Regions from separate parts of the Cryobacterium sp. TMT4-10 genome, predicted to be linked through region 3. Evidence: predicted binding sites of a transcription regulator. Region 3 holds the regulator's gene; each other region holds the start of a gene.

Region 1 (10,517 bases), on a different contig from region 3:
GCCTCTGTCTTGACTCGGGGTGGCGCTTAAACCGCACGATGTTAGCATCAAAGAATGAACACTGAGGAAGGGAACGGGGACCGACACGCCGCCCTCGCGTCCGACGCCCGCCGTCAGGTGCTCGACCTCCTGATGGACTCAGCCTCTCCCCTCGACGCGGCCGCGGTCGCGGGGCGCGTCGGGCTGCACGTGACGACGGCCCGGTTCCACCTCGACCAGCTCGAGAACGCCGGCCTGATCCGCCGTGCCGTCGACCGCGCGGGCACCAGGGGGCGGCCTCGCATCCTCTTCACGGCCGGACCGGCCACGCGCGAAGACGGCGCCCAGCACGACATGAGCCGGGTGCTCGCCGGTGCACTCGCCGAGGATGACGACCGCGGGCGCGCCCGGGCGACCCGCGCCGGTGAACGCTGGTCCTCGGCCTACGCCGACGAGCTGCGGGGGACCGCCGACGAGGGCGTCCGGCCGCTGCTGCGCATCCTCGACCGGCTCGGCTTCGACCCCGACGAGGCGACGGATGCCGCGGCGTCGGGTCCCGACGCTGCCGCTCCCGACGCTGCCGCTCCCGACGCTGCCGCTCCCACTCCCGCCGCCACTGCTCCCGCCGCCCCGGTCATCGCGCTGCACGCCTGCCCGTTCCGGGACGACGCGCGGCGGAACACCGAGGTCATCTGTTCCGTTCACCTGGGCCTGGTGCGCGGCGTTGCCCGCGATCTGGGCCGCGACCCGGACCAGATCGAGCTGCGCCCGTTCGTGGGTCCCGAGTTGTGCCACCTGCGGCTGGGCCGGGACTGGGCCGACGCGCGCGCTTGACCCGGTCTCGTAACCCGGCCGTTGCCTGCCGTTCAGCTTGCCGCCGTGGCCGCGACCTAGGGTGGGCCGATGACCATTTCCGTGCCCACACTGACCCTCAACGACGGCCAGACCATCCCGCAGCTCGGCTTCGGCGTTTTCAAGGTCGACCCCGATGAGACCGCCCGCATCGTCGGTGACGCTCTGCAGGTGGGCTACCGGCACATCGACACCGCCGCCATCTACGGCAATGAGGTGGGGGTCGGAGCCGCGCTCGCGACATCCGCCATCGACCGCTCCGAACTGTTCGTGACCACCAAGCTGTGGAACGACCGCCAGGGCACCGAGTCGGCGTTCGAGGCGTTCGACGAGAGCCTCGAGAAGCTCGGGCTCGACTACGTCGACCTCTATCTGATCCACTGGCCGGCGCCCGCCAACGACCGCTACGTCGAGAGCTGGAAGGCGCTCGAGCAGATCCGCGAGTCCGGCCGGGCCCGCTCGATCGGGGTGTCGAACTTCCTCGAGCCCCAGCTCGATCGTGTCATCTCGGAAACGGGGGTCGTACCCGCGGTCAACCAGATCGAGCTGCACCCGGCCCACCAGCAGCGGGAGGTGACCGCGTTCGCCCGGGCGCACAGCATCCGGATCGAGGCCTGGGGGCCGCTCGGCCAGGGCAAATACCCGCTCTTCGAGGAGCCCGTGGTGGCCGTCGCGGCCGAAGCGCACGGCAAGACGCCTGCTCAGGTCGTCATCCGCTGGCACCTGCAGACCGGCAACATCGTCTTCCCCAAGTCCAGCAACCGCGGGCGCATGGCCGAAAACTTTGACGTCTTCGACTTCGAGCTCAGCCGCACGGAGCTGGCCACGATCTCGTCCCTCGAGCGCGCCGGCCGCGTGAGCGCGCACCCCAACGACGTCAACTAGCCCCCGCGCCTCCGTCCCCCCCCGCCGTGCCCACGCGCCCACGCGCCCCTAACGAATTCGACGGAGATTTTGCCCGAAACGGCCCGAAACGGCCCGGATCCGCGGTTTTAGAGCAATATCTCCGTCGAATTGGTTCGAGACCTGCGGGGTGGGAGCGGGCTCGGCAGCAGCAGTCGGGGCTCGGGAGTGGACGAGCGGGCTCGGCTGCGGGCGGTGGGGGCATAGGTTTGGGTGGTTAACGGAAAGAAGATGACGGATGAATCCGATTGAGTGGCTCTTCGACGCCCAGCTGCAGATCGGAACCCAGACCATTCTCTGGCGTGAGGTCATCGGCAACGCGTTCGGAATCCTGAGCGCGGTCGGGGGCATGCGCCGCAAGGTGTGGGCGTGGCCGGTCGGCATCCTCGGCAATGCCCTCCTGTTCACGGTCTTCCTCGGCGCCGTCTTCGGCACGCCGAACCCGGTCAACCTGCTCGGCCAGGCCGGACGGCAGATCATGTTCATCGTCGTGTCCATCTTCGGCTGGGTGCAGTGGTCGCGCAGCCGCCACTCCGCGACGCACGTCGCGGTCGCGCCGCACTGGGCCGGCAACCGCACGCGCATCCTGCTCGGCCTGAGCCTGGTCGCCGGCACCCTGATCCTGACGCCGATCTTCCGCGCGCTCGGCTCGTTCGAACCGGTCTGGGCCGACGCCTGGATCTTCACCGGATCCCTGCTCGCGACCTACGGCATGGCGAAGGGCTGGACCGAGTTTTGGCTGATCTGGGTGGCCGTTGACATCGTCGGGGTGCCGCTTCTGCTCAGCGCGGGGTACTACGCCTCCGCCGTGCTCTACCTCTTCTACGGGGCGTTCACCATCACCGGTTTCTTCATCTGGATGCGCGTGCAGCGCCGCCGCCAGGAGTTCGTCGCCCGCGAACTCACCGGGCAAGGCTAGGCCGCGCGAACCCGAGCGAACCCGCACTAGGCCGCGCGAACGCGCACCAAGCCGGGCGTACCCGCTGCGCGCTGCGCCGCCGGGCCGGCGGCTACGGGCGCACACGGGGGGCGGCGGGCACAATGGAGGCATGCCCAACCTCCTCGCCGCCGCGATCAGCCCCTACCTGCGTTCGCACGCCGACAATCCCGTCGACTGGCACGGCTGGGGGGCGGAGGCATTCGTGGAGGCGCGCCTGCGCGACGTGCCCGTGCTCGTCTCGATCGGCTATTCGACCTGCCACTGGTGCCACGTGATGGCCCGGGAGAGTTTCAGCGACCCGGACCTCGCCGACTACCTCAACGCGCACTTCGTGAGCATCAAGGTCGACCGGGAGGAACACCCGGAGGTCGACGCCAGTTACCTCGCCGCGGCCAGCGCGTTCGTGGGCGGGCTGGGCTGGCCGCTCAACGTCTTCGTCACCCCGGAGGGGCAGGCGTTCTACGCCGGCACGTATTTTCCCCCGTTGCCGCTGCCGGGGCATCCGTCGTTCCGGCAGGTGCTCGAGGCGGTGACGGATGCCTGGACCACCCGCCGCGCGGAGGTCACCGAGAGCGCGTCGCTGGTGGCCGACGCGCTCGCCGCCGCCGCGCAGCAGATCCCCGCGGGGCAGCTGCCGGGCGACGACGACCTCGACCGGGTGGCGGGCGAGGTCGCGGCGCAGGAAGACCCGCGTTTCGGCGGTTTCGGCGGCGCGCCGAAGTTCCCGGTCGCGCCGGTTCTCGGTTTCCTGCTCGGTCGCGCCACGGAGCCCCGGCAAGAACCCCGGCAAGAACCCGGGCAGGAGTCCGGGCGGGCGCTCGCGCTGCGCACCCTCAAGCGGATGGGGGCGTCGCCGCTGCGTGATTCAGTCGAGGGCGGCTTCTTTCGGTATGCCGTCAACCGCGACTGGAGTGATCCGCACTATGAGCGCATGCTCTACGACAACGCGCAACTGCTGGACCTCTACACCCGGGCCTGGCAGCTCACCGGCGAGCAGTGGGCGCGCTCCGTCGCCGGGGGCGTTGCACGCTTCCTGATCACCGTGCTCGGCCTGCCCGGAGGCGGATTCGCCAGCGCGCAGGACTCCGAAAGCACCGTCGGAGGGCGCCGCGTCGAGGGCGGTTACTACGCTCTCGACGAAGACGACCGCCGGCAGGAAACCCCGCCCGCACTCGACGAGAAGGTGCTCACCGGCTGGAACGGCCTCGGCATCGCCGCGCTGGCCCGGGCCGGCTTCGCCTTCGACCAGCCCACCTTCACGGCGGCCGCGGCCCGGGCGGCGGACTACCTGCTCGAGCACCACCTCCGCCGGGACGGGAGTCTCGTGCGGGCGTCGATCGCCGGGCGCACGTCGACCGCCCAGCCCACACTGGAGGACTTCGGGATGCTGGCATCGGGCCTCCTCGAGCTGGCTCTCGCGACGGGTGAGGTGCGATACGCCACGGCAGCGCGCCGACTGATCGACGCCACGCTATCGACCACCACCGACACAGCCGAAACACCCGAAACCGCCGACACCACTGACACCACTGACACCACTGACACCACTGACACCACCGACGACACCGCCAACACCGCCAACACCGCCAACACCGCCGACACCGCACACACGGCCGGGAATGCCCCGGCCCGGACGCCGTTTCGAGCGCCGGACGGCCCGGACCCGATCCTGGCCGGCCAGGGCCTCGCCCTGGAGGTCGACCCGTCGGAGGGCGCCTACCCGTCGGGGATCACGGCGACCGCCGAGGCGGCGCACCTGCTGTTCCTGCTGACCGCCGAGGACCGGTATCGCACGGCCGCCGTGGCGGCGATGGCGCTGCTGGCCGACCGCGTCCGGGAGCGGCCGCTCGCGTTCGGCGCGGCCCTCCGTCTCCTGGCCGAGCTGGCCGGTCCGGCCGAGCAACTGGTGGTCGTGGTGCCGGACGAGGACGCCCGGCCGGGCACGTCCGGTGAGCTGCTCGACGCGGTGCGCCGTCGCGTCGCCGGACTCGTCGCATCCGTCACCCACGGCCAGGCCGAGGCATTCGCGGCCGCGGGTTTCGAGCTGTTCCGGGACCGCACCGTGCGCGACCAGCGGCCCACGGCGTACCTCTGCCGCGATTTCGTCTGCAGCCTGCCGGTTACCGACCCGGCCGACCTGCCGACCGTCGCAACGCAGACCGCAACGCAGACCGCAACGCAGACCGCAGACGCGGACTAGAGAAAGTACCCGACCGAGACGAGACTGGCCGCATGGACATCCTGATCAAGCGGGTCTACGACGAGCCGGCGGAGTCCGACGGCGTGCGCGTGCTCGTGGACCGGCTGTGGCCGCGCGGGGTCTCGAAGGAGCACGCCCGGCTCGATCTCTGGCTCAAGGACGTCGCCCCCAGTCCCGATCTGCGCACCTGGTGGAACCACGACCCCGCTCGGCTGGCCGAGTTCGCGGAGCGCTACACCGCCGAACTGGGGGCAGCGCCGCAGACCCGGCAAGCCGTGGCCGAGCTCAGGGCACTCCTCGCCCGGAACACGGCCGCGCACACCGAGACGACCCTCGTCTACGGCGCCCGCGACCCGGTCGTCAACCACGCCCGGGTGCTCGCGGCCTATCTGGCCGACAACCCCGAACCGCGCGATCCCCAATTACCCAACCGCTCCGCCTGAACCGGCGAAGCCCACTCCCAAAGGATTCCGACATGGTTCCCGAAACAAACATCTGGGCCGTCCTCCTCGCCACCGCGTCGAGCATGGCAGTCGGGGCGATCTGGTATTCGCGCCGGGTGTTCGGCACCTACTGGATGAAGGCCGTCGGCCACGACGAGGAGAGCGTGCGCCCGGGTTCGGCGGCCCCGCTCGTCGTCACCGTGGTCGTCAGCTTCCTCACGGCCTGGGTGCTGGCCGGCGCCGCGGCGATCGTGCAGGCGTTCTACGGCGGCTCTTTCCTCGCCAACGCACTGCTGACGGCGCTCATCCTCTGGGCCGGCTTCACGGCGGCCCGCATGATCACGCACGACGCATTCGATCGCCGCCCGGCGGGCCTCACCGTGCTCAACATCGCGCACGAACTGGTCACCCTGCTGCTGATGGCTCTGATTATCGGGTTGTTCGGGATCGGCGCCCCGTAGCGACACCAGAGCGACCACGCACCCGGCGTCAGGGCGGCGACGTACACTAGGGGAGGCGCCACCGCGTTCCACCGGCTGCTTCGCTCCCTGACTCGAAGGGGTTCGTGGCTGTCCGGTACCAACGGACGCACTCTCCCTGGCATTGCACGCGGTTGCCTTGAGAATCAGTGTTCCCAATTCTCGAGGAGGACCATGTCTAGTTTCGATCGCCCAGAAGACGACCGGCATGCCCCGCTCGACCCGGCCACCACGTCGGCCAGCCCCGAACTGTCGATCAGCCACGAGCCTGAGCTCGTTCTGCTGACCCCTGACCCCCGCACCCGCCGCTTCGACCGGGAAGACGTCGTCGTGCGCAAGGGTGAGATCAATCTGATCAACGGACACTTCACGCCGCGCGAGTCCCGGGTCAAGGACCTGCTCGCCGTCGCCGACGTGCTCGACGCCGCCGGCATCGACTTCCTGCTCGTGCGCGGCGACCATGACCGGCCCGTGATCGCGGTCGACCGCAAGCGCCGCAAGCAGCTCACCCGCATCCTGATCGCAGCGTTCGCGAAGGAGCCCTTCTACGCCCTGCCGCTGGACGGCAGCCTGACCCAGCCGTTGCTGCTGGCCGACGGCGCCCTGTCCACGCTGCGCGCATCATCCGTGTTCCGGGTCTACCGCCCGCGGATCGAACCGATCGGCCGCCTGCGGTACGGCGCCGAGACGGCCTTTCAGCTCGAACTCTGGTACTTCGGTGAGGACGAGATCGTCGCCCCGGTCGAGAACTCGCTGATGCGCACCCGGATGCCGCGCGCCGAGGTACGCGAGACCACGATCGAACTCTTCGGGCGCACCTGGCGCACCCTGCAGCACATGTTCGACGACCTGGCCAGCGACGTCAGCTTCGACATCGACATGGTCTTCTCCTGGGTCGACGGCTCATCCAGCGACTTCCAGCGGGAACGGGCCAAGCGCATGCAGGCCTACGTCGTGGGCTCGGGCGACGAGTCTGAGGCCCGCTTCCGCCAAATCGACGAGCTGAAGTACGCGCTCCGCAGCGTGTACATGTTCGCGCCCTGGGTGCGGCGCATCTTCATCGCGACGGATTCGCCGGCCCCCGAGTGGCTCGCCGAGCACCCGCGCGTCACGATCATGCGCAGCGAGGACTTCTTCCCCGACACCAGCGCACTGCCGACCCACAATTCGCACGCCGTGGAGAGCCAGCTGCACCACATCCCCGGGCTGGCGGAGCACTTCATCTATTCCAACGACGACATGTTCTTCGGCCGCCCGGTCGGACCGGAGCTGTTCTTCTCCCCGGGCGGCATCACCAAATTCGTGGAGGCCTCCACCCGGATCGGCCTGGGCGAGAACGACCCCAGCCGAAGCGGGTTCGAGAACGCGGCCCGGGTCAACCGGGCGCTGCTGCGCGAACGGTTCGGCAAGGTCACCACCCGGCACCTCGAGCACACGCCGGCACCGCTGCGGAAGAGCGTGATGGCCGAGCTCGAGGCCGAGTTCCCCGAGGACTTCGCCCGCACCGCGGCCAGCCGGTTCCGCTCCGCGACGGATATCTCGGTCACGAACTCGCTTTACCACTTCTATGCACTGATGACGGGGCGCGCGGTCGAGCAGACCCAGGTGCGCTCGCTCTACGTGGAGACCACCCTCAAACTGGCCCTGCGCCAGATGAACAAGCTGCGCAAACGCCGCGACCAGGACATGTTCTGCCTCAACGACGGCAGCTTCCCCGAGATCTCCGACGATGTGCGCCGTGCGGCCGTGACCGAATTCCTCGAACGGTACTTCCCGATCGTCGCCCCCTGGGAACGCGAGTTCCAGGCCGACGCCGGGCAGGCGCCGACCGTGCCGGCGGGCGGCGAGTTGTCGGTCGGCGCGCTGTCGGTTAGCCCGCTGTCGGTTAGCCCGCTGTCAGTTAGCGCAGAACCCGGATCGGTGTGGTCATTGGGGGTTCACGGAACGCTGGCAGAGTACCCGCGGGCATGATCCGGATGCCGTCGCCCGCCAGGCGCCGGGCGCTCTCCGCCGCTTCGATGTAGTCGAGCGCCGGGTAGTCGCCGAGCGGCACCACCGAGTGCAGCACCGTGTCTGCGTAGACGTGCACGAGGTTGAAGGTGCGGGCGCCGTCGCGGCCGCGGGTGCCGCCGACCGGAACGTTCAGGTCCTGGGTGTAGCAGGTGGCCGAGGCCACGGAGACCGGAATGCCCGCGAACATGGCCGTTGAGGAGTAGTGCAGGTGGCCGGCCAGGATGCTGCGCACATCCGTTCCGCGCAGCACCCGCGCCAGCGCGGACTGGTCCTGGAGTTCGACCGAGACGGCCAGGTCGAGCACGCTCGGCACGGGCGGGTGATGCATGGCCAGGATTGTGCCGTCCGGGGCGGGGGTGCGAAGCTCCCGGGCCAGCCAGTCGAGCTGGGCGTCGGTCACGGCGCCGTAGTGGTGGCCGGGTACGGAGGTGTCGAGCGTGATGATGCGCAGGCCGCCGATGTAGTCGACGTGGTCGATCGGGTCCGTGTTCGGCGCCTCGTCCAGCAGCGTGGTGCGGAAGGCCGCCCGGTCGTCGTGATTGCCCATCACCCAGAACACCCGCGCTCCGAGCCGGGCGGCGGCCGGCTCGACGATGCCGCGCAGGGTTGCGTACGCATCCGGTTCGCCCTTGTCGGCCAGATCACCGGTGATGATGATGGCATCCGGGCGGCCCGAGGATGCTTCGACGTCGGCGAACAGCCGGGCCAGGTGGGCGGTGCTGTCGACCCGGCCGTAGAGGCGCCCGCCGTCGGCGAGCAGGTGGGTGTCGCTGAGGTGAAGCAGGAAATGATCCGGCCTGGGGTATTCGGCCGTTCGAATGTTCACTGAATATCCATTCGTTGGTGCTGTTAACTCTTCGGTGAGTCCGCTGACTCTACTCCGAATAGTGCATCAGCATCGGGTGAACATGCGGTGTACACCGCGAAAACACAACGAAGGGCCCGGAGCGCAATGCTCCGGGCCCACCCGTTTCGTTCGTCAGGCCTTCGCCTTCTTCGTGCCCGCTTTCGCGGACTCCGTCACCTGCATCGTCGGCTCGCCCGAACTCTGCACCTCGATCTTGCGGGGCTTGGCCGCCTCGTGAACGGGGATCGTGACGGTCAGCACGCCGTTGTTGTACGTGGCGCTGATGTTCTCGACATCGATGCCCTGGCCCAGGTTCAACTGACGCAGGAACGAACCGGCCAGGCGCTCCCGGGTGATCCACTTCACGTTTTCGTGGTTCGCCATGGTGCGCTCCCCACGGATCGTGAGCAGCTGGCCGTCGACGTCGATGTCAACCGAACCCGGATCGATCCCGGGCATGTCGGCGCTGAGCACGTAGTGGTCACCTTCCCGGAAGAGGTCCATCGGCATCACGCGCGGGCCCCGGTTGTCGATCAGAGCGGAGGCCATTCGGTCCAGCTCGCGGAACGGGTCATAGGACGTTGCCATAGCGATTCCTTTCATCGGCCGGGTCTGGTCAGATCGTCGGATCGAACCGGAGGTCCGGCTGGTTCTTGGGCGGTTTGCTTCCAGAGTTGAGTCTTGGGCGCTCAACTATTGCCAATGTAACCGCGCTTGAGCGGTGCCGCAATCGGCCCAGGGTCCCGTTCTGTTCGCGCTCAGCGAAGGGCTTCCTGCGCGATGGATGGCTACGGGTACGTCAATCCGGAGGTCGAGTCGGGGAAGACGGGCTTGTCCAGGCTGTCGTTCTCGTAGGCCTGCGTGGGCTCATGGGCGGCGGCGGCCGCGCGGCGCCGCTCCGCCTCGAAGTCGCCTTCGAGACCGGTGAAACCACCCGGTTCCGGCTCGCGCTTCGTCTTCTCTTTTCGCTGGAACCAGCCCAGTCCATGACCTTTTCTCAAATTTCAACGGTACGCCGACCCCTGCCGAGTCAAGAGCGCTCGATGGTGCTTCCCCAGGCGGGCCGTGCGAAGGTGGAATGTGCGCACCTCGTCAACGATCAGCCCCGTTCGCTATCTGGCCGGAATGATCACCGCCATCCTGGTGTTCACCGGGATCTACCTGTTCTTCGTGCGCACCCTCGCCGGCCAGACCATGGACCAGCTCGCCTTCGACGGCGCCGAGTTCGGACGCCGCAGCGTGACCCCGCTCGCGCAGCAGCTGCTTGATGCTCTGCCCCTGGTCTCCGTGGTCGCGGGTCTGGTGCTCGCCGGCATCGTCACGGCCGTGCGCCGCAACGGCAAGACTCTGATCGTCGCCTTCGGCGCGGCGCTGGCGGCCGTGCTGACCACCCAGCTGCTCAAGGGCGGGCTGCTCTCTCGGCCCGACCTGGGTGTGGAAGGGTACGACGGGAACTCGTTCCCGTCGGGGCACACGACCGTGGCCGCGGCATCCGCTCTCGCCATCTTTCTGGTAGCGAGCCCCCGCACGCGCTGGCTGGCCGCACTCGGCGGTTCGGGGTTCGCCATCGCCGCCGGGGTGGCCACACTGGCCAACGGCTGGCACCGGCCCAGCGACGTGATCGCGGCGCTGCTGGTGGTGGCCGTGTGGGGCTGCGTCGCCGGCCTCGTGCTGACCCGCGGGCCGTGGGCGTCGACCGCCGCGCGCGGCGGATCGGCCGGCGTGGGCGGCCGCGTCCAGCTCCGGATTCTGGTTCCCTTCGCCGTCGTGGCGGCGGCCGCCTTCCTGGTCACGTACTTCCGGGCCTTCGGCGAGACCCCCGGCCCGTTGATCGCCTACATCGGCGGTGTCACGGCGATCG
Region 2 (10,517 bases), on a different contig from region 3:
CCGAGGACCACCGCCGGGGCCAGGGTGAGCCCGGCCGGCGACCGCCGGATGTCCAGTTGCAGGCCGGCCGCCTCGGCGGACACGAGCACAGGCTCCTGACCGGCCGTGGCGGAGATCAGGGCCAGCCGGGCGGCGCGCGCCTCCTCGAGCAGGTCCCAGAACGACCGGTCGGGGAAGGCGTCGACCCGGATCCACTGGCTGGCGGCCGCGTAGTACGGGCGGCCCGCGGAATGCAGCGCGTACAGGGCCGAGAGCACGCGCAACTGCGCCTGATCGAGTGCCCCGCGGTCGTAGGTCATGTTGTCCCAGGTGATGCTGCCGCGGATCCACTTGCCCTTCTTGCCCATGATCATCGGGCGGGCGACCAGGCGCCGAACGGGGGTCGAGTCGGCGAATGACGTGCGTTCCGGCGCGAGCAGCTGGAACTGCAGGGCCAGGCCCAGACTCGTGCCGGCGGGCTGGACATCCGGCCGGGTCAGGGGCGCCAGGGCGCTCCGCCACGTCGGCGTCGACGAACGGGGCGCCGAACGGGACGACGACGGAAACAATGGCGGAGACGAGTGGACGGCGGGGCCGGTGGGTGGCCCGGTGGGCGGCTCGGACCGGGGGCTCCCGGGTCCGGTCAGGTCCCGGGCCGCTTCGGCGATGGCGATTCCGCTGTCGACGAGCAGGGCCGCGACATGCTTGCAGTTGCGTGTCACCGGGCAGGTGCAGACCCCGGATGCCTTCAGCACGGCCCCGGAGGCGCCCACTGTGAACGACACGCTCACGCTGTACGGACTGGGGCTCGAGCCCTCGACCTCTCCGAAGAGCTGCGTGCCGGTACTGGACCAGGCCGAGGAGGCGACATGTCCAGTGCGGGCATAGCGTTCGCCCCGCGAGAAGGCCTGGCTGCCCACGAGCAGTGCGATCTCGTGAGAGGTCAGGGTGTAAGGCATAGGGGAGACGATTCCATCCGGTGGTCGGTCCTCATTCTCCCATGCGCATGATCACGGTTACTGCATGTGCAGGTGCTCCTTGGAGGACCCCTGCGTGAGCGTCTTGCCCTGGAAGAAGGCCGGGTTGACGCTGCGCTGAATCAGCATGAGCACGATCCCGCCGATGAAGAGCACCATTGCGAGGATGAACACGAGTCCGACCCCACCGATGTTCGAGCCGCTGCCGTACTCAGGGTTCATGCTGTCGTACAGCGTGGTCGCGAAAATGACGAGCAGGATGACGCCGCCGAGCAGCGGCGCCAGGAACTTGAGCAGGAACGCGCGGATGGTGCCGAGGGCCTCGGAACGGAAGTACCAGACACACGCAAACGCGGTGACCCCGTAGTAGAAGCAGATCATCATGCCCAGGGTGAGGATCGTGTCGGTGAGCACGTCGGTGCTGAGCACCCGCATCACGGCGTAGAAACCCCAGGCCACGATGCCGGCCATCAGGGTGGCGAAACCCGGCGACTTGTAGCGGGGGCTGATCGACGCGAACCGCTTGGGGAAGGCCTGGTAGTGCCCCATCGACAGCATTGTGCGCGCCGGCCCGACGAAGGTGGACTGCAGGGACGCGGCTGAACTCGACAGCACCGCCAGCGACATCAGGATGGCGAAGGGGCCCATCACCGGCCCGGCGAGGGCGGCGAACACATTGCCCTGGATCTCCTCGTTGCCGAGACCCAGTGCGCCGGTTCCGACGCCGGAGAACATCAGGGTCGCGACCGCGATCAGGATGTACAGCGCGAAGATGATGCCCACGGTGAGCGTGGCCGCGCGCCCGGGGGTGGTCTTGGGGTTCCTGGTCTCCTCGTTCATGGTGAGGGTGACGTCCCAGCCCCAGAAGATGAAGATCGAGAGCGAGACGCCCGCGGCGAACGCAGTGAACGAGGGGGCGAGGAACGGGTTGAACCAGTCCGCGCTGAAGGCGAGGGCATCGAAGGCGCTGCCTTCGGCGACCTGCACCAGGGCGGCGACGCTGAACCAGACCAGCACGATCAGCTGGAAGGCCACGAGCACGTACTGCACCGCCTTGGTGGTCTCCATGCCGCGGTAGGAGATGTAACAGGCCGCCACCATGAACACCAGACAGGTGAGCACGTTGATCAGCACGTTGCCGGTGAGGTCGGCGAGGTCGGGGTTGCCGAAGAGCTGGGCCAGCATGAGATAGAAGAAGTCGACGGCGACGCCGGCGAGGTTCGATAGGACGACCACGGTCGCCACGATGAGTCCCCAGCCGCCCATCCAGCCCAGCCATGGCCCGAAGGCGCGGGTGGCCCAGGTGAAGGAGGTGCCGGCATCCGGCATGGCGTTGTTGAGTTCACGGTAGCCGAGCGCCACGAGCAGCATCGGGATGAAGCCGACCAGGAAGATGCCCGGCATCTGGGTGCCGACGGCCGCGACGGTCGGGCCGAGGGAGGCCGTGAGGGTGTAGGCCGGCGCGATGCACGAGATCCCGATGACCGTGGCCCCGAGCAGACCGATCGAGCCGGCGCTGAGGCCCTTCGAGGAGATCCCGCCGGTGCCGGAGTCGGATGCCCCCGGCGTTGGGCCGGAGGAGGGGGAGTGGGTAGTCATGTGACTGTCCTTTCGGTCAGTGCGGCTTACGGGCGTCAGTGCCGGTGGGAACCACGATGAGGGGAACGGGGAGTGCGTGCAGCATCCGATGTGCGGTGATGCCGAGGAAGATCGTGGTGGGCTGAGCCAGCCGGCTGGAGCCGACGAAGGCGATCTCGGTCTTCTGCCAGTCGAGGGCCTCGATCGCGGCTTCGACGCTGTGGCCGGACGCGACCTCGGTGGTGATCTCGCCATGGGCGCGCGAGCGGGTCGAGAAGTACTCGAGCACGCTGGCGAGGTGGGCCTGGCTCCCGGCGTGATCGACGGGGTGGCCGCGGCCGGCGTCGACCTCGACGAGGGTGACGAAACGCAGGTCGACCGTGAGGCCTTCCGAGAAGGCCAGCAGGGAGTCGAGCAGCGGGGTCCAGCCCGGCCGGGTGCCGATCGCGCAGGTGATCCGGGTGAGCTGCTCGGGGGCTGTGTAGCCGCGCGGCGCGAGGGCGACGGGCACCGGGGATGAGTGCAGCAGCGCGTTCGCCACGCTTCCGATCGTGAACCGGTTCATCAGGCCGCGGCGCGAAGCCCCGACGACGATGCGGTCGGAGTCGAAGGTGGCGGCCGCCTGGAGCAGGCCTTCCGTGGTCGAGTCGGCATAGAGCAGGTGAGTGGTGGCGACCACGTCCGCTGGGACCCGGGCCCGACCCTGCTCGAGCCACTCGAGGGCCTGCTCCTCGAGGAGCGCCTGGTAATCGGGCGACGAGGCGGCGCCGACCCGCGCCGGCACGGTGGAGGCGTGGTGCGGGAGCACCAGGCACAGGCGGAGCTCTGACCTGGTCAGGCGCGCGAGGGCGACACCCAGCTCGACGGTGTCATTCCCCCGTTCGGTCGCTTCGTAGGCGACGACGTAGTTGGCTACTCGGGTCACGCTGGTCTCCTCAGTGTTCATGGGCGTGGTCGGCGTGCCCGGCGTGCCCGGCGTGGTCGCCCGCCGCGGGAGCGCAGTGCGCGCTGGGACTCGGTTCCACGTCGAGCGACGGGTTGCGGTCGAAGAATCCGACCGGCTTGAGCCAGAAGGAGACGGTGTCGGCCGGCATGATCGGCCACTCTTCGGGCCGGGTGATGTGGTGGATGCCGAAGACGTACCAGAGCACGAGGTCGGTGTTACGCACGGGGCGTTCGGCCTGGATCCATTCGGGCAGCCCGTGGTCCACGGCGCTCTGGTTCACGAACTCGCCGCACGGCCAGCGTTCTGACTCGTCGTTCGGGGTGACCCAGACCGTGTGCCCGATCACCTGGGCGCGCTGGAACGCGGGCGCCGCCGGGTCGAAGAACGACGGGATGGCCGCGCCGGGGACGAGTTTGTACGACACCGGCGTGCCCAGGCCGTTCATCGAGTTCTCGTTCACGACCTTCCAGGCGCGCTGGGTGTCCCAGTTGTAGTCGTCGAACCCTTCGGTCTCCACCGGCGTGTTCTGCTGGGTGAGGGCGAGGCCGAGCGGGTTGGCCTCGTTGATGGGCTCGATCCGGGTTTCGGTGCGGAACACCGTGTTCTCGGGGCCGTCGATGTCGAGATCCATCCGGGCCACGATGAAGTGCTGGTGGAACGGCGCGTAGGTGCGCTTGTCGACGAGGGTGCCGTTGGGGTGGCCCTGCCCCTCCTCGAGGTGCGTGACCACCATGATGCCGGTGGCGCGAACCTCGCACTCCATGTTGCCGTCCTGGTAGAAGCGCCAGTAGACGAGGTACTCGTAGTTCGCGACCGTGACGTGGAAGGACACGACGAGGCGGCGCATCCGTCTCACCTCGGCGCTGCCGTTGTGGTCGACGTGCTTCCAGAGGACCGCGTTGTCTTCCTCGTGGATGCAGAACGCGTTCGGGATCGTGTACGGCTCGCCCTTGCTGTTGTGCAGCACGGCGTCGAGATAGCGGATCTCGCCGAGGCAGTCGCAGCCCAGCTCGAGCGAGGTGGTCATGAAGCCCAGGCCCCATTCGCCGATGTCGAAGGCGGTGCGGCGGAAGTGGTCGATGCTGGGGTCGCGGTAGGGCACGACCATCTCGGCGAACGACAGCCGGTTGGCGATCGGGCGCAGCCGGTCGCCGTCCCGATAGCCCACATTGTGCAGGGTCATGCCCTCGCGGTAGTTGAAGCCGACCCGCAGCGACCAGTTCTGCCACTCGACGAGGTTGCCGTCGAGGGAGAAGCTCGGTCCGTCAGACTGCACGATGTCGAGCGGTTTGATCGGCGGTCGCTTGCTCTTCTCCCGGATGCGCTCCGGAATCAGGTGCGGCACGTACTCGCCCATCACCTCGGGACGCGGGATCGTGAAGGAGTCCTCGATCTCGAGCAACTCCATGGTGTTCACATCGATCACGAAGTGCAGGCCGCTCACCGGCCCGGCGTACGGGTTGCCGGTGGTGGAGGCCCTGACCCAGATGTCAGCCCAGCCCAGCCGACGCCCGCGGTACTGGTCAGGGATGACGGCGTCACCGTAGGTCCAGGTGTCGATGAAGACATTGTCCAGGTCGACGATGCCGCGCTTGGCGAGGGCGGTGATCACGTCGGGGTGCGCGCGCAGGGCGGCATCCGCTTCGTCCCACTCGTCCACGGTGAAGTTCGCCTGCACGCCGGGCACGTTGCCCCACTCGAGCAGGGTGTCGGTGGTGAGCGACACGACGGCCACCCAGGTGGTGTTCTCGGCGCGGTTGAGCACGACGAGGCGGGCCAGGCGCTCGGGCGCGACGCCGGAGGAGGCGAACTCGGCGATGACGCTCTTGGCCGGTTCGACCAGTTCGATCGAGGCGAAGCGCCAGCCCTCCGCCACTCCCCGCTCACGGGCGAGAATGCCGGCGGCGGCGGTGAACTCGGCTGCGGCCAGCGGGTCTAACGGATGAAAGGTCAACGGGAGTCCTCTGTTCTTGTCGGAGCGGGATCGTGATTGGGACGGTGTCTTCTGGTGCGGCCTGCTATTCGAGGGAGCTCATGACGTGTTTGATGCGCGTGTAGTCCTCCACACCGTACATCGACAGGTCCTTGCCATAGCCGGAGTACTTGAACCCGCCGTGGGGCATCTCCGCGGTCAGCAGGATGTGCGTATTGATCCACACCGCCCCGAAATCCAGGTCCCGGGAGACCCGCATGGCGGTGCCGTGGTCGAGGGTCCAGACGCTCGACGCGAGGGCGTAGTTCACGTCGTTGGCGAGCGTGACCGCGTCTTCCTCGGACCCGAAGGACTGCACGGTGATCACCGGACCGAACGTCTCCTCCTGCACGATGGCATCGCTCTGCCGCACGTGGGTGACGACCGTCGGCTCGAAGAAGAAACCGTCGGTGCCGATCTGGTGGCCGCCGGTGGCGATGACGGCGTGGTCGGGGAGGGCCGCGACCTTTCGTACGACGTCCCCGAAGTGGTTGACGTTGTTCAGCGGGCCGAAGTAGTTGTCCGCGTCGTCGGCTGAGCCGGTGCTGCGGGTGCGGGCCTCGGCGACGAAGGCCTCGACGAATTCGTCGTGAATGGACTCGTGCACGAGCACGCGGGTGATGGCCGTGCAGTCCTGGCCGGCGTTGTAGAAGGAGAAGTCGGCGATCTCGGCAGCGGTCTTCGCGACATCCACGTCGGCGAAGACGATGGCCGGGGCCTTGCCGCCCAACTCGAGGTGGGCCCGCTTGAGGGTCTTTGCGGCGCCGCTGGCAACCGCCATGCCGGCCCGCACGCTGCCGGTGATGGAGACGAGGCCGGGCACCGGGTGCTCGACGATGGCCGCACCCGTGCCCCCGTCGCCGAGGACGATGTTCATCACGCCGTCGGGCAGGATGCCCTGGCTGATCCGAGCGAGTTCGAGGGTGGATTCGGGGGTGGTGTCGCTGGGCTTGAGCACGAGGGTGTTGCCGGCAGCCAGTGCCGGGCCGATCTTCCAGACGGCCATCAGGAACGGGAAGTTCCAGGGCGTGACCTGGCCGACGACCCCGATCGGCTCGCGCCGCACCCAGGAGGTCATGCCCGGCAGGTACTCGCCCGCCGACTTGCCCTCCAGCAGCCGGGCCGCGCCGGCGAAGAAACGCAGCTGGTCGGCTCCGGCCGCGACCTCGTCGCTCGCGATCGTGGCGCGCGGCTGGCCGGTGTTGCGGTGCTGGGCTTCAACGATGGCGTAGCTGTTCGCGTCGATCGCGTCGGCCAGGCGCAGCAGCGCCCGCTGCCGCTCGGACGGGGTCGTGCGGCGCCAGCTGCGGAATGCGGTCTGCGCGGCCGTCATGGCGTCGTCGACATCGCCGGGAGTGGAAACGGGGGCCCGGGCGACGAGCCGGCCGGTCGTGGGATCGACGATGTCGAGCAGTGCGGTGCCGTTCGGTTCGACGAACCGGCCATTGATGAAGTTTTTGAGGGTGGGGGTTGCCACGGGTCTCATCCTCTGCGCTGAGTGAAGAAACAGATCATTTCTTCGGTAAGTATGGCAGTTGACAGACGAGACCGGATACCAGGGGCGTTTCGAGGCCCGCCTTGCTGCCCTGGAGCGTGCCGCCGGAACGCCGACGGACGTGCCGCCGGAATGAGCTGGAGGACGGGCCTCGCGCCGCTAGTGCGATGTCGGATTCTCACCTAATCTTGAGTCCAACAGGCTCAGCTTTCGCCGCGAGGCGGCGTGAGCGGCCGGCCCCGAGAGAGGATCCTCTGATGCAAGCAGGTCAGCAACCGCCCCAGGAAGAAGCCAAGACGGCGCTCGAGCAGTACGGCGTCAATCTCACCGAGATCGCCAAGAGCGGCAAGCTCGACCCGGTGATCGGGCGCGACGCGGAGATTCGCCGGGTCAGCCAGGTGCTCACCCGTCGCACCAAGAACAACCCGGTGCTGATCGGGGAACCCGGTGTCGGCAAGACCGCGGTGGTGGAGGGGCTGGCCCAGCGCATCGTCGCCGGCGACGTGGCCGACTCGCTCAAGGGCAAGCAGCTGGTCTCCCTCGACCTGGCGGCCCTCGTGGCAGGGGCGAAGTACCGCGGCGAGTTCGAGGAACGGCTCAAGGCGGTGCTCAAGGAGATCAACGACGCCGAGGGCCAGATCATCACCTTCGTCGACGAACTGCACACCCTGATGGGTGCCGGCGGCGGGGAGGGATCCGTGGCCGCCTCCAACATGCTCAAGCCCATGCTCGCCCGCGGCGAGCTGCGCCTGATCGGCGCCACGACGCTGAACGAGTACCGCGAATTCATCGAGAAGGATGCGGCGCTCGAGCGCCGCTTCCAACCGGTGCTGGTCGACGAGCCCAGCGTCGAGGACACCGTTGCCATCCTGCGCGGGCTCAAGGAGCGTTACGAGGCCCACCACAAGGTGTCGATCGCGGACGCGGCGCTGGTGGCCGCGGCATCCCTCTCGAACCGGTACATCACCGCACGCCAGCTGCCGGACAAGGCCATCGACCTCATCGACGAGGCCGCCAGCCGGCTGCGGATGGAGATCGACTCCGCCCCGGTCGAGATCGACGAGCTGCGGCGCAGCGTGGACAGGTTGAAACTCGAGGAACTCGCCCTCAAGAAGGAGAAGGACGACGCCTCGAAGGCGCGGCTCGAGAAGCTGCGGACGGACCTCGCGGAACGAGAGGTGAACCTGAAAGAGCTGCAGGCGCGCTGGGACAAGGAGCGCGCGTCGCTGAACCGGGTCGGCGAGCTCAAAGAGCGGCTCGACACCGCGCGGATCGCGGCGGATCGCGCCCAGCGCGAGGGCAACCTGGAGAAGGCGTCGAGGCTGCTGTACGGGGACATCCCGGTGATGGAGAAGGAGCTGGCCGCAGCGGAGAAGTCGGAGTCTGAGGGCCCCCGGATGGTCAACGAGCAGGTCACCGCGGAGGACATCGCCGCGGTGGTGGCCATGTGGACCGGCATCCCGGTCGGCCGTCTGCTGCAGGGCGAGACGGAGAAGCTGCTCAACCTCGAGGGTGAGCTGGGGCACCGCCTGATCGGGCAGAAGCAGGCCGTGCGGGCCGTCGCCGATGCGGTGCGCCGCAGCCGGGCCGGAATCTCCGACCCGGACCGGCCCACCGGCTCGTTCCTGTTCCTCGGACCGACCGGCGTGGGCAAGACGGAGCTCGCCAAGGCGCTCGCCGAATTCCTCTTCGACGACGAGAAGGCCATGGTGCGCATCGACATGAGCGAGTACGGGGAGAAGTTCTCCGTGTCCCGACTGGTCGGGGCGCCCCCCGGCTACGTCGGCTACGAGCAGGGCGGGCAACTGACGGAGGCCGTTCGCCGCCGCCCGTATTCGGTGATCCTGTTCGACGAGGTGGAGAAGGCGCATCCGGAGGTCTTCGACGTCTTGCTGCAGGTGCTCGACGACGGCCGGTTGACGGATGGCCAGGGCCGCACCGTGGACTTCCGCAACACGATCCTCGTGCTGACCTCGAACCTCGGGTCGGCGTTCCTGATCGACCCGGTGCTCAGCCGGGACGAGAAGGAGGCGGCCGTGCAGGCGCTCGTGCGCCAGACGTTCAAGCCCGAGTTCGTCAACCGTCTCGACGACATCGTCGTGTTCGAGTCGCTGTCGATGGAGGACCTCGGCCAGATCGTCGGGCTGCTCGTGGACCGGCTGGAGAAGCGACTGGTCGAGCGCCGGCTCGAGTTGGGGGTGACCCCGGATGCCCGCACCTGGCTGGCCGAGCGCGGCTACGACCCGATCTACGGGGCCCGCCCGTTGCGGCGCCTAATGCAGACCGAGATCGACGACCGCCTGGCGACCGCGATTCTGTCCGGCACCGTGCGCGACGGGGACACGGTTCGCGTGGACCTGGCGTCGGACGGGGACTCGCTGGTCGTCGCATCCGTGCCCCTGCTAGTGGTGGACCCGGCCGACCTCGACGACGACGCGCTGCTGTAACCAATTCGACGGAGATTTTGCCGAAAACGGCCCCGAACCCGGCGCGAACGGGCTTTTAACGCAAAATCTCCGTCGAATTGGTGAGCGTGGCCGCCGATCGGCGTGGTGCGCACCGGTTGCGCGAGCAGCGGAATTCGGCGGGAATACGGGCGGAGGGGGGGCCGGAACCGATGAGGTTCAGGGGGCTGGCCTAGGCTCGAACCATGCGTGCAACAGTGATTTACGGGGAACGGGACATCCGCCTCGAAGAAGTACCCGATCCGATTCTCTCCACCGGCGGTGACGCCATCGTGCGTGTCGTCGCAGCCTGCGTCTGCGGCTCAGACCTGTGGCCCTACCGGGGCATCCAGCCCACCGACGAGCCGAAACGAATCGGCCACGAGTTCGTCGGCATCGTCGAGGAAATCGGCGCCGACGTCACGAAGATCAAGGTCGGCGACTTCGTCATCGCGCCGTTCTATGACTGCGACAACACCTGCCTCAACTGCCAGAACGGCACCAGCACCTCCTGCCTGCACGGCGGCTGGTGGGGCGCGGACGACCAGCTCGGCGGCTTCGCCGACGGCGCCCAGGGCGAGAAGGTGCGCGTGCCGCACGCCGACGGTTCCCTCGTGGCGACGCCGACGCTGCCCACCGAGGACCAGGTCCCCGGCCTGCTGACCCTCGCCGACGTGATGGGCACCGGGCACCACGCCGCGGTCTCCGCCGGCGTGACGACCGGCAGCACCGTTGTCGTCGTCGGCGACGGTGCGGTCGGCCTCTGCGCCATCATCGCGGCCAAGCGACTCGGGGCCTCCCGGATCGTCGCCATGTCCCGCCACCCCGAACGGCGGCTCGTGGCCCGCGAATTCGGTGCGACCGACGTGGTCGAGGAGCGCGGCGAGGCCGGCGTGGCCCGGATCCGTGAGCTCTTCGACGGCATCGGCGCGGATTGCGTGCTCGAGTGCGTCGGCACCAAGGAGTCGATGGAGCAGGCCATCGCGTCGGCTCGGCCCGGCGGAATGGTCGGCTACGTGGGCGTTCCCACCGGCGGCCCGATCGAGGTTCGGCCGCTGTTCGGCCGCAATGTGGGACTGAACGGCGGCGTCGCATCCGTGCGCGGATACGTTGAGGAACTGCTGCC
Region 3 (10,517 bases):
GTGAACTTGGAGTTCCGACCCACCTGGTGGGTGGTCCCGACCAGTCGAGTCAGCGCTGGACGGTAGCCCAGGTGGGTGTTCCACACCGTCCACAGCTCACCATCCGGTCGGAGCACCCGCCCCGCATCGTCGAAGAGCTTGAGCGCGATGCCGGCGTGCACCGACGAACCGATGTGGAACGGCGGGTTCAGCACGATCAGCTCCGCCGACGCATCCGGCTGGCTGCTCAACGCATCATCTCTCACGACGGTGACCTGATCCAGCAATTCATTGGCCGCCATGGTCGCCCGGGCGGAGGCCACGGCCGCGGCCGACTGGTCAGTGGCGATCACGCACAACCGCGGCCGACGCCGGGCGAGGGCGGCCGCGATCACGCCAGTGCCGCAGCCGAGGTCGATGGCCGCCTGAGCATCCGGCTTCATCCGGTCCAAGAACTCGAGCAGGTAGCGCGTACCGATGTCGATCGTGGTCCCGGCGAAAGCGGCCCCATGCGCACTGACCGTCAGACCTAAATCGGCATGAACCACGAATTGGGGCCAGACGGCTCCATCCGTTGCGGCCAGGAGGGGGACGGATGCCGTCAGCACCCGGGATTTCTGCCGGGCCGGGGAGACGGAGACTGAACCGAAATGCCGGCTAAGCACCTCGTTCATGGCCGTGGTCATGTGCTTGATGCGCCCGCCGGCGATCACGACGACGTCCGGTGCCGCGAACCGAGCGATGGCGGCGGCAAGCTCATCGAGGGCGGCGAGGCTGCGTGGCAACTGCATCAGCACCACGCGTGCATTCACCAGCAGGTCCTCGCCGAGCTCGAGTGAGCGGTACCGGTCGGAGAGACCGGCCTCGGCCGCATTGCGGGCGAGGGCCAGTTCCCCGGAGAGTGCGTCCTGGTGCACCCGGATGTCGCGGGCAGCCGCCAGCGCCGCCGCGCCGAGGGTGAGCGCCCCGTATTTGTCCTCGAGCACGACGACCTCGCCGGCCTCTGCCGGTCCCAGCGCATCGGCCGCCTGATCAAGGATCAGCCGGTCGCTCGCATCCACGGCGAAGAGGTTATCGGCCTCCACATCGGGGTAGCGCCGCAGACGGTCGAAGGAAAAATCAGACATTCCCTCAGGCTAGCCCGGCGCGGGGCCCTATTCCCGGCGTTTGAGTGGAAGGGCGCCGTGATCGAGCGGGCGCCAGATGACGATCTGATTCGACCGCCGCGTCCGGGTGCCGGCACGCATCGAGATGACCTCACCGGCCGAGCCGGCCGCGAAGACGCGGCGGCCCGGACGGTTGAGCAGTTCATCGGCCAGGGCCGATTCGAGTTCCCGAAGTCGGGATTCGAGGGTGCGCACGTGGTCTTCCAGCCCCAGGATGCGACGGATGCCTTCAAGGCTCACGCCTTCGGCGCCCAGTTCCGCGATCTCACGCAGCTTCGCCACATCCCGCATCGAGTACCGGCGAGACCGACCGGGTGTGCGGTCGGGACTCACCAGCCCCAGGCGATCGTATTGGCGCAGGGTTTGCGGGTGCATACCCGCAAGCTCGGCGGCCATCGAGATTACGAAGACCCGGGTGTTCTCATCCACCGTCAGTCTCTCGCCTTCGCCAGAAGATCGTCGCGCGGGTTCTCTTTGGGCACCGCCTCGGCGAAGGCCATGAGTTTCTCCTCGGCGTCCTTCGACAGGTGTGACGGAACGGCGACCTGCACCTCGGCCAGGAGGTCCCCGGTGCCCTTGGGCGTCACGACACCGCGCCCCTTGACCCGGAGCACGCGGCCGCTCGGCGTGCCGGCGGCGATGCGCAGTTTGACCGGCGCGCCGCCGAGGGTCGGCACCTCGATCGTGGCGCCGAGAGCCGCCTCCACGAACGTGACCGGAACCGCGACTCGCAGGTTCAGCCCATCCCGCTCGAAGACCGGATGTTTGCGCACGTTGACGGTGAGCACGATGTCGCCGGCCTCGCCGCCGTCGGGGCTGTGCTGCCCCTGGCCGCGCAGCTTGATCTTCTGCCCGTCGGCCACTCCGGCCGGAATCTTGACCTTGATGGCCCGGCCATCCTGCGTCTGCAGGGTGATCTGGTCACCATGGGTGGCCGTGATGAAGTCGACCGTGGTCGACGCGACCACGTCCCGGCCCCGGGTCGGTCCGCCGTAGCCGCGGAAACCGCCGCTGGAGGTGCCGAATCCGCCGCCCTGGCCGCGGCCGAACATGCCGCCGAGCAGGTCATCGAACCCGCCCTGCTCGTAGGAGTAGCCGGGCTGTTGCTGACGCGCTCCGCCGCCGAACATGCCGCCGAAGACGTCGTCGAAGCCTCCGGCCTGGCCTCCGCCGGGGCGCGGGGCGGTGAAGCGAGCTCCACCGCCCATCGCGCGCACGGCGTCGTATTCCTTGCGTTGCGCAGGGTCACCGATCACCGAGTGTGCCTCGCTGATCTCCTTGAACTTCGCCTCGGCCGCAGGATTGCCCGGGTTGGAGTCCGGGTGGTACTTGCGGGCGAGTTTGCGATACGCCTTCTTCAGCTCAGCCGGGGTCACGTCCTTCGAGACGCCCAGGACCTTGTAGAAGTCCTTATCGAACCAGTCCTGGCTAGCCATCGCTCGGTACCTGAACGACGACCTTGGCCACGCGCAGGAGAGATGAGCCGAGGAAGTAACCGGTCTCGATCACGTCCCCGACGGTTTCCGTGTCGACATCCGCTGTGGGCAGCTGGAAGATCGCCTCGTGAATGGTCGGATCGAACGGCTCGCCGACGGCGCCGAACGGCTTAACGCCCAGTCGCTCGACGCTCGTCCGCAGCTTGGCCGCGATGGTGCTGAACGCCGAGTCCTCGGTGAGGTCGCCGTGCTTTTCAGCACGATCGAGGTCGTCGAGCACAGGGATCAGACCCTTGACGACGTCCACGGTGACGCGCTCGCGCTCGACCTCGCGGTTCGCCTCGGTGCGGCGCCGGTAGTTGGCGTACTCGGCCGTGACGCGCTTGAGGTCGGCGAGGTGCTCGCTCGTGGGCTCGGCGACTTCGCGGTTGGCGGCGTCCAGAATGTCCTGCACCGTCAGCTCGTCCTCTTCGATGCCCTCGGCCGAGAACTCCGCGTCCGCCGATTCGGAAGGCTCCGACGCGGACTGCTCCGCGCCGCCCGCCCCGGGGGCACCCTCGACGGGTGCCCCCTCTTCAAACGGCTCGTCCTCTGGACGCTTCGTGTCGTCTGCCATTACTTCTTCGCTTCGTCCTCGTCGTCGACAACCTCGGCGTCGACAACGTCTTCGTCGGGGTTGCCCGCTTCAGCGGTGGGCTCGGAGTCGGACGGGGCGCCGGGCGCGGCATCCGCCTGGCTGGACTTGTAGATGGCCTCGCCGAGCTTGCCCTGGCTCTCGTTGAGCTTGTCGAAGGCGGTCTTCACGGCCGCGTCGTCGTCTCCGGCGAGCGCGGACTTGAGGGCGTCAACGTCGGCCTGCACCTCGGACTTGACGTCCTCGGGCAGCTTCTCGTCGTTCTCCTTGATCAGCTTCTCGATCGAGTAGGCGAGCTGCTCGGCCGTGTTGCGAGTCTCGGCTGCCTCGCGGCGGCGCTTGTCCTCGGCGGCGTGCTCTTCGCCCTCGCGCACCATGCGCTCGATGTCTTCCTTCGCGAGCGAGGAACCGCCCGTGATGGTCATCGACTGCTCCTTGCCGGTGCCCTTGTCCTTGGCGGACACGTGCACGATGCCGTTGGCGTCGAGGTCGAAGGTGACCTCCACCTGCGGGATGCCGCGCGGGGCGGGCGCGATGCCGGTCAGCTCGAACGTGCCGAGGTTCTTGTTGTCGCGGGTGAATTCGCGCTCACCCTGGAAGACCTGGATCGCGACGGACGGCTGGTTGTCGTCGGCCGTGGTGAAGGTCTCGCTGCGCTTGGTCGGGATGGCCGTGTTGCGCTCGATCAGGCGGGTCATGATGCCGCCCTTGGTCTCGATGCCGAGGCTCAGCGGGGTGACGTCGATGAGCAGAACGTCCTTGCGCTCGCCCTTCAGCACGCCGGCCTGCAGCGCGGCGCCGACGGCGACGACCTCGTCCGGGTTGACGCCCTTGTTCGGGTCCTTGCCACCGGTCTCGGCCTTGACGAGCTCGTACACGGCGGGCATGCGGGTGGAGCCGCCGACGAGAACGACGTGGGCGATGTCTTCCACCTTGACGCCGGCTTCACGGATGACGTCCTGGAACGGCTTCTTCGTGCGGTCGAGCAGGTCTTCGGTCATCTTCTCGAACTGGGCGCGGGTGAGCGTCTCGTCGAGGTTCGCCGGGCCGTTCTCGGTCAGCGACAGGTAGGGCAGCTGGATGCTCGCCGACATGCTGCTCGAGAGTTCCTTCTTGGCCTGCTCGGCGGCTTCCTTGAGACGCTGCTTGGCGATCTTGTCCTTGGAGACGTCGACGCCGGTGGTTTCCTTGAACTTCTTGATCAGGTGATCCACGATGCGCTGGTCCCAGTCGTCGCCGCCGAGGCGGTTGTCCCCCGCGGTGGAACGCACCTGGATGGTGGAGAAGTCGTCGTCCTTGCCCACCTCGAGGAGGGAGACGTCGAACGTTCCGCCGCCGAGGTCGAAGACCAGGATGAGCTCGTCTTCCTTGCCCCGGTCCAGGCCGTAGGCCAGAGCGGCCGCGGTGGGCTCGTTGATGATGCGGAGCACGTTGAGGCCGGAAATCTCGCCGGCTTCCTTGGTGGCCTGGCGCTCGGCGTCGTTGAAGTACGCCGGAACGGTGATGACGGCATCCGTCACTTTGTCGCCCAGGTACGCCTCGGCGTCCCGCTTGAGCTTGGCCAGAATGCGGGCCGAGACCTCCTGCGGGGTGAACTTCTTGTCGTCGATGGCGACGTTCCAGTCGGTGCCCATGTGGCGCTTGACCGACGAGATGGTGCGGTCGACGTTGGTGACGGCCTGGCGCTTGGCGGTCTCGCCGACCAGCACCTCGCCGTCCTTGGTGAAGGCGACGACGGACGGCGTGGTCCGGAAGCCTTCGGCGTTCGCGATGACGGTGGGTTCTCCACCCTCGAGGACGGCCACCACAGAGTTGGTGGTTCCGAGGTCGATGCCTACTGCACGGGCCATGTGTGCGTTCTCCTTCAGAGTATTGTGGTCACCCTGATTTCTCAGAGTTGAGTGGTGCAGGCTCAAGTGTGCCAGTGTCTCAAATCGGAGTCAAGCCGGGCAGCTGAGAGTTGAGCGTGAGTGACTCAACTATAAGATTCACCACACGACGCTGCGTGTCGGTTACCGCGATCCACTAGCCTCAGCGCATGACCGGGATTACGGAGCAAGGCGGCACGGACGCCCAGGTACTGCCAGGCGCGATCAGCAGAGGGCGCGTCTTCGCCTGGGCCTTCTGGGACTGGGGATCCGCCGCGTTCAACGCGGTCGTCACGACCTTCGTCTTTACCGTGTACATCACGGGCACCGCGTTCGGCGACAAGGACGTCATCTCCGCCCAGCTCGGCTGGGCCCTGGCGATCGCCGGCATCCTGGTGGCCGTGCTCGCCCCGGTCACCGGCCAGCGGTCGGACACGGCCGGGCGGCGCAAGTTGTGGCTGGGCATCAACACATTCATCGTCGTGGCCCTCACCGCGGCGATGTTCTTCGTGCAGGCGTCTCCGGACTTCCTGCTGCTCGGTTTGTTCCTGGTGGCGGCCGGAAACGTCTTCTTCGAGTTCGCCAGCGTCAACTACAATGCCATGCTCGCCCAGGTCTCCACTGCCCGCACCATCGGCAAGGTCAGCGGCTTCGGCTGGGGCATGGGGTACCTCGGCGGCATCGTCCTCCTGCTCATCGTGTATTTCGGCTTCATCAGCCCGGAGGTGGGCCTGTTCGGCGTGACCGGCGACAACGGGCTGTCGGTGCGCGTCGCGATGCTCATCGCGGCCGCCTGGTTCGGCCTGTTCGCCCTGCCGGTGCTGCTGTCGGTGCCCGAATACCGCTCCTCCGCCGCCACGCGCCGGCAGCGCGTGAGTTTCCTCCGGTCATACGTCGTGCTCGGTCAGGACATCGCGCGCCTGTGGAGGACCAGTCGCCATACGGTCTACTTCCTCGCGGCGAGCGCGATCTTCAGGGACGGACTGGCCGGGGTGTTCACATTCGGCGGCGTGCTCGCGGCATCCGTGTTCGGGTTCTCGCCCGGCGAGGTGATCATCTTCGCGATCGCCGCCAACGTCGTGGCCGGTATCGCCACCATCATCTCCGGGTCGCTGGACGACCGGCTGGGCGCGAAACCGATCATCGTCACCGCGTTGATCGGCCTGATCGTCTGCGGCAGCCTCGTATTCCTGCTGCACGACGGCGGTCAGATCGTGTTCTGGACGGCGGGCCTGGCCCTCACATTCTTCGTCGGACCGGCCCAGTCGGCCAGCCGAACCTTCCTGGCCCGGCTGATCCCGGCCGGCCGCGAAGGGGAGGTGTTCGGCCTGTACGCGACGACGGGCCGTGCCGTGAGCTTTCTCGCACCGACCATGTTTGCCCTGATGGTGACGATCTTCGGGGCCACCTACTGGGGCATCCTCGGCATCATGCTGGTGCTGCTCGCCGGGCTGCTGCTGCTGCTGCCGGTGAAGGCCATGCAGGACCAGATCGGCTAACGGATGCGCGTGGCCTCGTTGTGCTCCACCAGCAGCCAGGTCGTGCCCTCGTCGTTGGACACCCAGCCCTCCCAGGCGTAGGCGTCGGCCGTGATCGAGACGAAGTTCCAGCGGATCGGCCGACCGTCGGTGCCGGTGCCGTCCTGGCGCAGACCGTTGCGGTGCGGGGTGGCCACGAGGTGGCAGTATTCCCCTTCGGCCGGCGCGAAGTAGCTGACCCGCCAGGCCCCGGCATCCGGGTCGTACACCCGTAGGGCCGTCGAGACGGTTTTGAAGCCGGTCGGATGCGAGCCGCTCACGACGAGTTCCACGTCCTGCACCGCGCGCCCGTCCAGCACGAACTCGACGATCCAGGTGAATTCGCGTTCGGTCCATTCGCCGCTGACCTCGTTCAGGCGCGACCCCTTCGCCGCCCAGGCTCCGACGAGCTGGCCGAACCGGCGCATCCGTCCGGGGTACTCGGGCGTCGGTCCCGGGGCGACGAGCGCCTCGGTGAAACTGGGCACGGATGTGGTCATTCCCCGATTTTACCGGGCGTATGTTGCATCCGTATGAACCGGTGCCTCCGGGAGTCGGAGCTACTCGCCCCGGGCGAGGTCCGCATCGGTAGCCGGGCCGGTCGACGGCCGGACATCCGTGCGGTGGAAGTTCAGGAATGACCGCGAGGCGGTCGGCCCGCGCTGACCCTGGTACCGCGAGCTGTACTCACTGGATCCGTAGGGGCGCTCGGCTGGCGAACTCAGGCGGAAGAAGCACAGCTGCCCGATTTTCATGCCGGGCCAGAGCTTGATCGGCAGAGTCGCCACGTTACTCAGTTCGAGCGTCACGTGGCCGGTGAAACCGGGATCGATGAAGCCGGCCGTGGAGTGCGTCAGAAGCCCGAGCCGCCCCAGCGAGCTCTTTCCTTCCAACCGGGCGGCCACATCGTCGGGAAGGGTGACCTTCTCATACGTCGCTCCGAGCACGAACTCGCCCGGGTGCAGGATGAAGGGCTCGTCGGCGGCGGTCTCGATCAGCCGGGTCAGATCCGGCTGGTCCTCGGCCGGGTCGATGTAGGGGTACTTGTGGTTGTCGAAGAGGCGGAAGAAGCCGTCCAGACGCACATCGATGCTCGACGGTTGGATCATGTCGGCCTGATAGGGCTCCAGACTGATTCGTCCCGCGTTGATTTCAACCTTGATATCGCGATCCGAGAGCAGCACGGGTCCAGCCTAACGGCGCGGACTTGATATGCTGGCACCGTTCCGATCCGGGCTCGCCCGCTGATCGGACGTGCGGATGTAGTTCAATGGTAGAACTTCAGCTTCCCAAGCTGATAGCGCGGGTTCGATTCCCGTCATCCGCTCTTCATCAGAAAGATAGAACCCCATGCCGAACTGCTCGATCGTGCGACAGGGCGGCCGGTGACACCGGACAGCGCCGGTCAGATCGGCTCCGGCCGTGGCGTCTGGTTCAAGCTGGCCTGGGCAATCCCCGTGGCGATCGCGCTGCTGGCCGGGGTGGTGCTCGCCGCCAAGGGGCTTCGTACCCTGCCGGAGATGCAGTCTTTCCTGGCCGAGTTCCCGGGGGCCTCGGCGTTACCCACCTGGGCACCCGTCGGCTTTCCGGCCTGGCTCGCCTGGCAGCACGGACTGAACGCCTTCTTCATCCTCTTCATCGTTCGTTCGGGCTGGCAGATTCGCAGCCAGGGACGTCCGGCCATGTTCTGGACCCGGCGGAACACGGGCCTCCTCCGCACCGCGGGAGCCCCCACCCGGATGGGGATCAACGTCTGGGTGCACCTCACGGTCGACGCCCTCTGGGTGCTGAACGGCCTCGCCTTCTACGTGCTGCTCTTCGCCACCGGCCAGTGGGTTCGCATTGTTCCGGTCAGCTGGGGCATCATCCCCAACGCCGTCTCGGCAGCCATCCAGTACGCCTCCCTGAACTGGCCGGTCGGCGACGGCTGGGTGAAGTACAACGCCCTCCAGACCCTGAGCTACTTCTTCATCGTGTTCGTGGCGGCTCCGCTGGCCCTGGCCACGGGCATCCGTCTGTCGCCGATCTGGACCTCACGCCGGCTCAGCAAGCTGGTCCCGCTCGGCCCGACCCGGGTCGCCCACGTCGGCGTCATGGTCTTCTTCCTGTTCTTTATCGTGATCCACGTCACCCTGGTCTTCGCCACCGGCGCGCTCCGCAACCTGAACCACATGTACGCGGCGCAGAGCGACGACGGCTGGACCGGCTTCTGGATCTTCGCCGCGTCGCTGGCCCTGATGCTCGTCGCCTGGTTCGCCGCCGGCCCACGCCTCCTCCGCGCCATCGCCTCGCTCGGAGGGTCCGTCACGACCCGCTGAATCCCGCGCCGAGTTCCGACTCGCCCGGCCACGACCAGCCCGACAGCATCGCCCGGAGCGACTTCACGGAACCCGTCGGTCCGAGTTTCTGGGAGCGCGGCAACAGCTAGCCGGACGAGTCCGCACGGCGGTGGTCGATGCGTGCCCGAACGAATTCGACGGAGATTTTGCCCGAATCGGGCCCAAAACAGGCCGAAAACGTATTTTCGGGCAGAATCTCCGTCGAATTGGTTAGGCGCCACTGGGCTGGGCGGGCTCGCGCTAGGCCACGCGCACGTCGATTTCGCCGGGTTGCGCCGCCTCCGCGCCGAAGACCAGATGCCGGTTGGCGATCTTCTCGGTGAAGAAACGGTCGTGGCTGACCACCACGACGGCCCCGGGGAAATGGAGCAGGGCCCGCTCCATCACCTGCGTGCTTGACAGGTCGAGGTGGTTGGTGGGTTCGTCCAGCAGCAGCACCGAGGCACCGGACAGCAGGCACTGCGCCATGGCCACGCGGGCCCGTTGTCCGCCGGACAGATTGCCGATCCTCTGCTTGAGGTCGGCCTCGGAAAACTGGAACATCGCGAGGAACCTGTTCACCGACTTGCGCGTCGCCGTGAGGGCGAGGCTGCCCGGCATCGCGTTCACGGCGTGGGTGACCGTGTCCGTGTCGTCGAGTTCCGCGAGCACCTGGTTGTAGGAGACCACGGCGGCGCCGCCGGCCCAGGCCACCTCGCCGGAGTCGGCCCGTTCCTCCCCGGTCAGGACCCGGAGGAGCGTGGTCTTGCCGCTGCCGTTGGAGCCGAGAACCACGATCCGGTCCCTGCGCCTGATCTCGAAGCTGAGCTCCGCGAACAGAACCTTCTCACCGTAGGACTTGCTCAGCCCCTCGACCCGGCAGAGCGCATCCTTGACGTGCAGGCCGCCGTAGATCTCGGTGATGATCTGGTCGACGGGCCGCGGGGTGCGGGCCTTCTTGATCTTGGCGAGCTGGTTCCCCAGGTCCCGGCTGGCCGCCTTCGCCGCCTCGCGCCGGTCGGAGATGCCCTCCGCCTCGAATGCGAGCAGCTCGGACTCGTGCACGAACTGCTGCTCGAGTGTCTTCAGGCGGAACTGTTTCTGCACCACGTATTCGCCGAAGTTGCCCGGGTACTCGTGCAGGTGGAAATTCTCGACCTCGATGATCCGGGTGACGACGGCGTCCAGGAAGCGCCGGTCGTGCGAGACGATGATCGCGGCGCCGCGGAAGTCCCGGAACCAGGCCTCTAGCCATTCGACACCGGCCACATCCAGGTAGTTGGTGGGCTCGTCCAGAAGCAGCACGTCCGGGCGTTCCAGCACGATCTTCGCCAGCGCGGCCCGGTTGCGCCAGCCACCGGACAGTTCATCGATCGCGCAGACGCGGTGCGCCTGGTTGAAGCCCAGAGTGGTGAGTGCCGTGTCGATGCTTCGTGCGTAGTCCCAGCCGTCGAGTCGGTCCATCTCTTCGAACAGTTCGGCCTGGCGGTGGATCAGGCGGTCGAGTTCGGCGCTTGCCGAAGAGTCCGCCGCAATGGCAGCATCGATCGACGCCAGCTCGGATTCGATGGCCGTGATCGGTGCGAACAGGCCGTTGAG

Evidence for each region. The regulator HspR, encoded in region 3, represses chaperone genes until heat shock. The targets are predictions, from matches to a motif close to AAGTTGAGTCNNNNNGACTCAACTT.
Region 1: a site for HspR is predicted at 9,328-9,352, ahead of E3T42_RS00155 (Hsp20/alpha crystallin family protein). Genes of this name have one in related genera too.
Region 2: a site for HspR is predicted at 7,133-7,157, ahead of E3T42_RS14945 (ATP-dependent Clp protease ATP-binding subunit). Genes of this name have one in related genera too.

What each region holds. Positions count from the first base shown of each region.
Region 1 is NZ_SOGU01000002.1:27,119-37,635, forward strand. It holds gene E3T42_RS00115 (metalloregulator ArsR/SmtB family transcription factor) at 55-813, shown strand; gene E3T42_RS00120 (aldo/keto reductase) at 889-1,716, shown strand; gene pnuC (nicotinamide riboside transporter PnuC) at 1,973-2,653, shown strand; gene E3T42_RS17065 (thioredoxin domain-containing protein) at 2,784-4,874, shown strand; gene E3T42_RS00135 (DUF488 domain-containing protein) at 4,907-5,317, shown strand; gene E3T42_RS00140 (DUF1761 domain-containing protein) at 5,350-5,778, shown strand; gene E3T42_RS00145 (stealth family protein) at 5,971-7,767, shown strand; gene E3T42_RS00150 (phosphodiesterase) at 7,697-8,635, opposite strand; gene E3T42_RS00155 (Hsp20/alpha crystallin family protein) at 8,789-9,244, opposite strand; gene E3T42_RS00160 (hypothetical protein) at 9,445-9,657, opposite strand; gene E3T42_RS00165 (phosphatase PAP2 family protein) at 9,737-10,517, shown strand, end outside.
Region 2 is NZ_SOGU01000096.1:80,843-91,359, reverse strand. It holds gene E3T42_RS14970 (SNF2-related protein) at 1-938, opposite strand, end outside; gene E3T42_RS14965 (APC family permease) at 996-2,555, opposite strand; gene E3T42_RS16830 (universal stress protein) at 2,572-3,459, opposite strand; gene E3T42_RS14955 (primary-amine oxidase) at 3,470-5,434, opposite strand; gene E3T42_RS14950 (gamma-aminobutyraldehyde dehydrogenase) at 5,499-6,938, opposite strand; gene E3T42_RS14945 (ATP-dependent Clp protease ATP-binding subunit) at 7,205-9,394, shown strand; gene E3T42_RS14940 (zinc-dependent alcohol dehydrogenase family protein) at 9,598-10,517, shown strand, end outside.
Region 3 is NZ_SOGU01000105.1:3,772-14,288, reverse strand. It holds gene E3T42_RS16520 (methyltransferase) at 1-1,106, opposite strand, end outside; gene E3T42_RS16515 (heat shock protein transcriptional repressor HspR) at 1,134-1,574, opposite strand; gene E3T42_RS16510 (DnaJ C-terminal domain-containing protein) at 1,577-2,581, opposite strand; gene E3T42_RS16505 (nucleotide exchange factor GrpE) at 2,574-3,197, opposite strand; gene dnaK (molecular chaperone DnaK) at 3,197-5,065, opposite strand; gene E3T42_RS16495 (MFS transporter) at 5,254-6,582, shown strand; gene E3T42_RS16490 (hypothetical protein) at 6,579-7,100, opposite strand; gene dcd (dCTP deaminase) at 7,161-7,784, opposite strand; tRNA gene E3T42_RS16480 (tRNA-Gly) at 7,857-7,927, shown strand; gene E3T42_RS16475 (cytochrome b/b6 domain-containing protein) at 7,986-8,918, shown strand; gene E3T42_RS16470 (ABC-F family ATP-binding cassette domain-containing protein) at 9,180-10,517, opposite strand, start outside.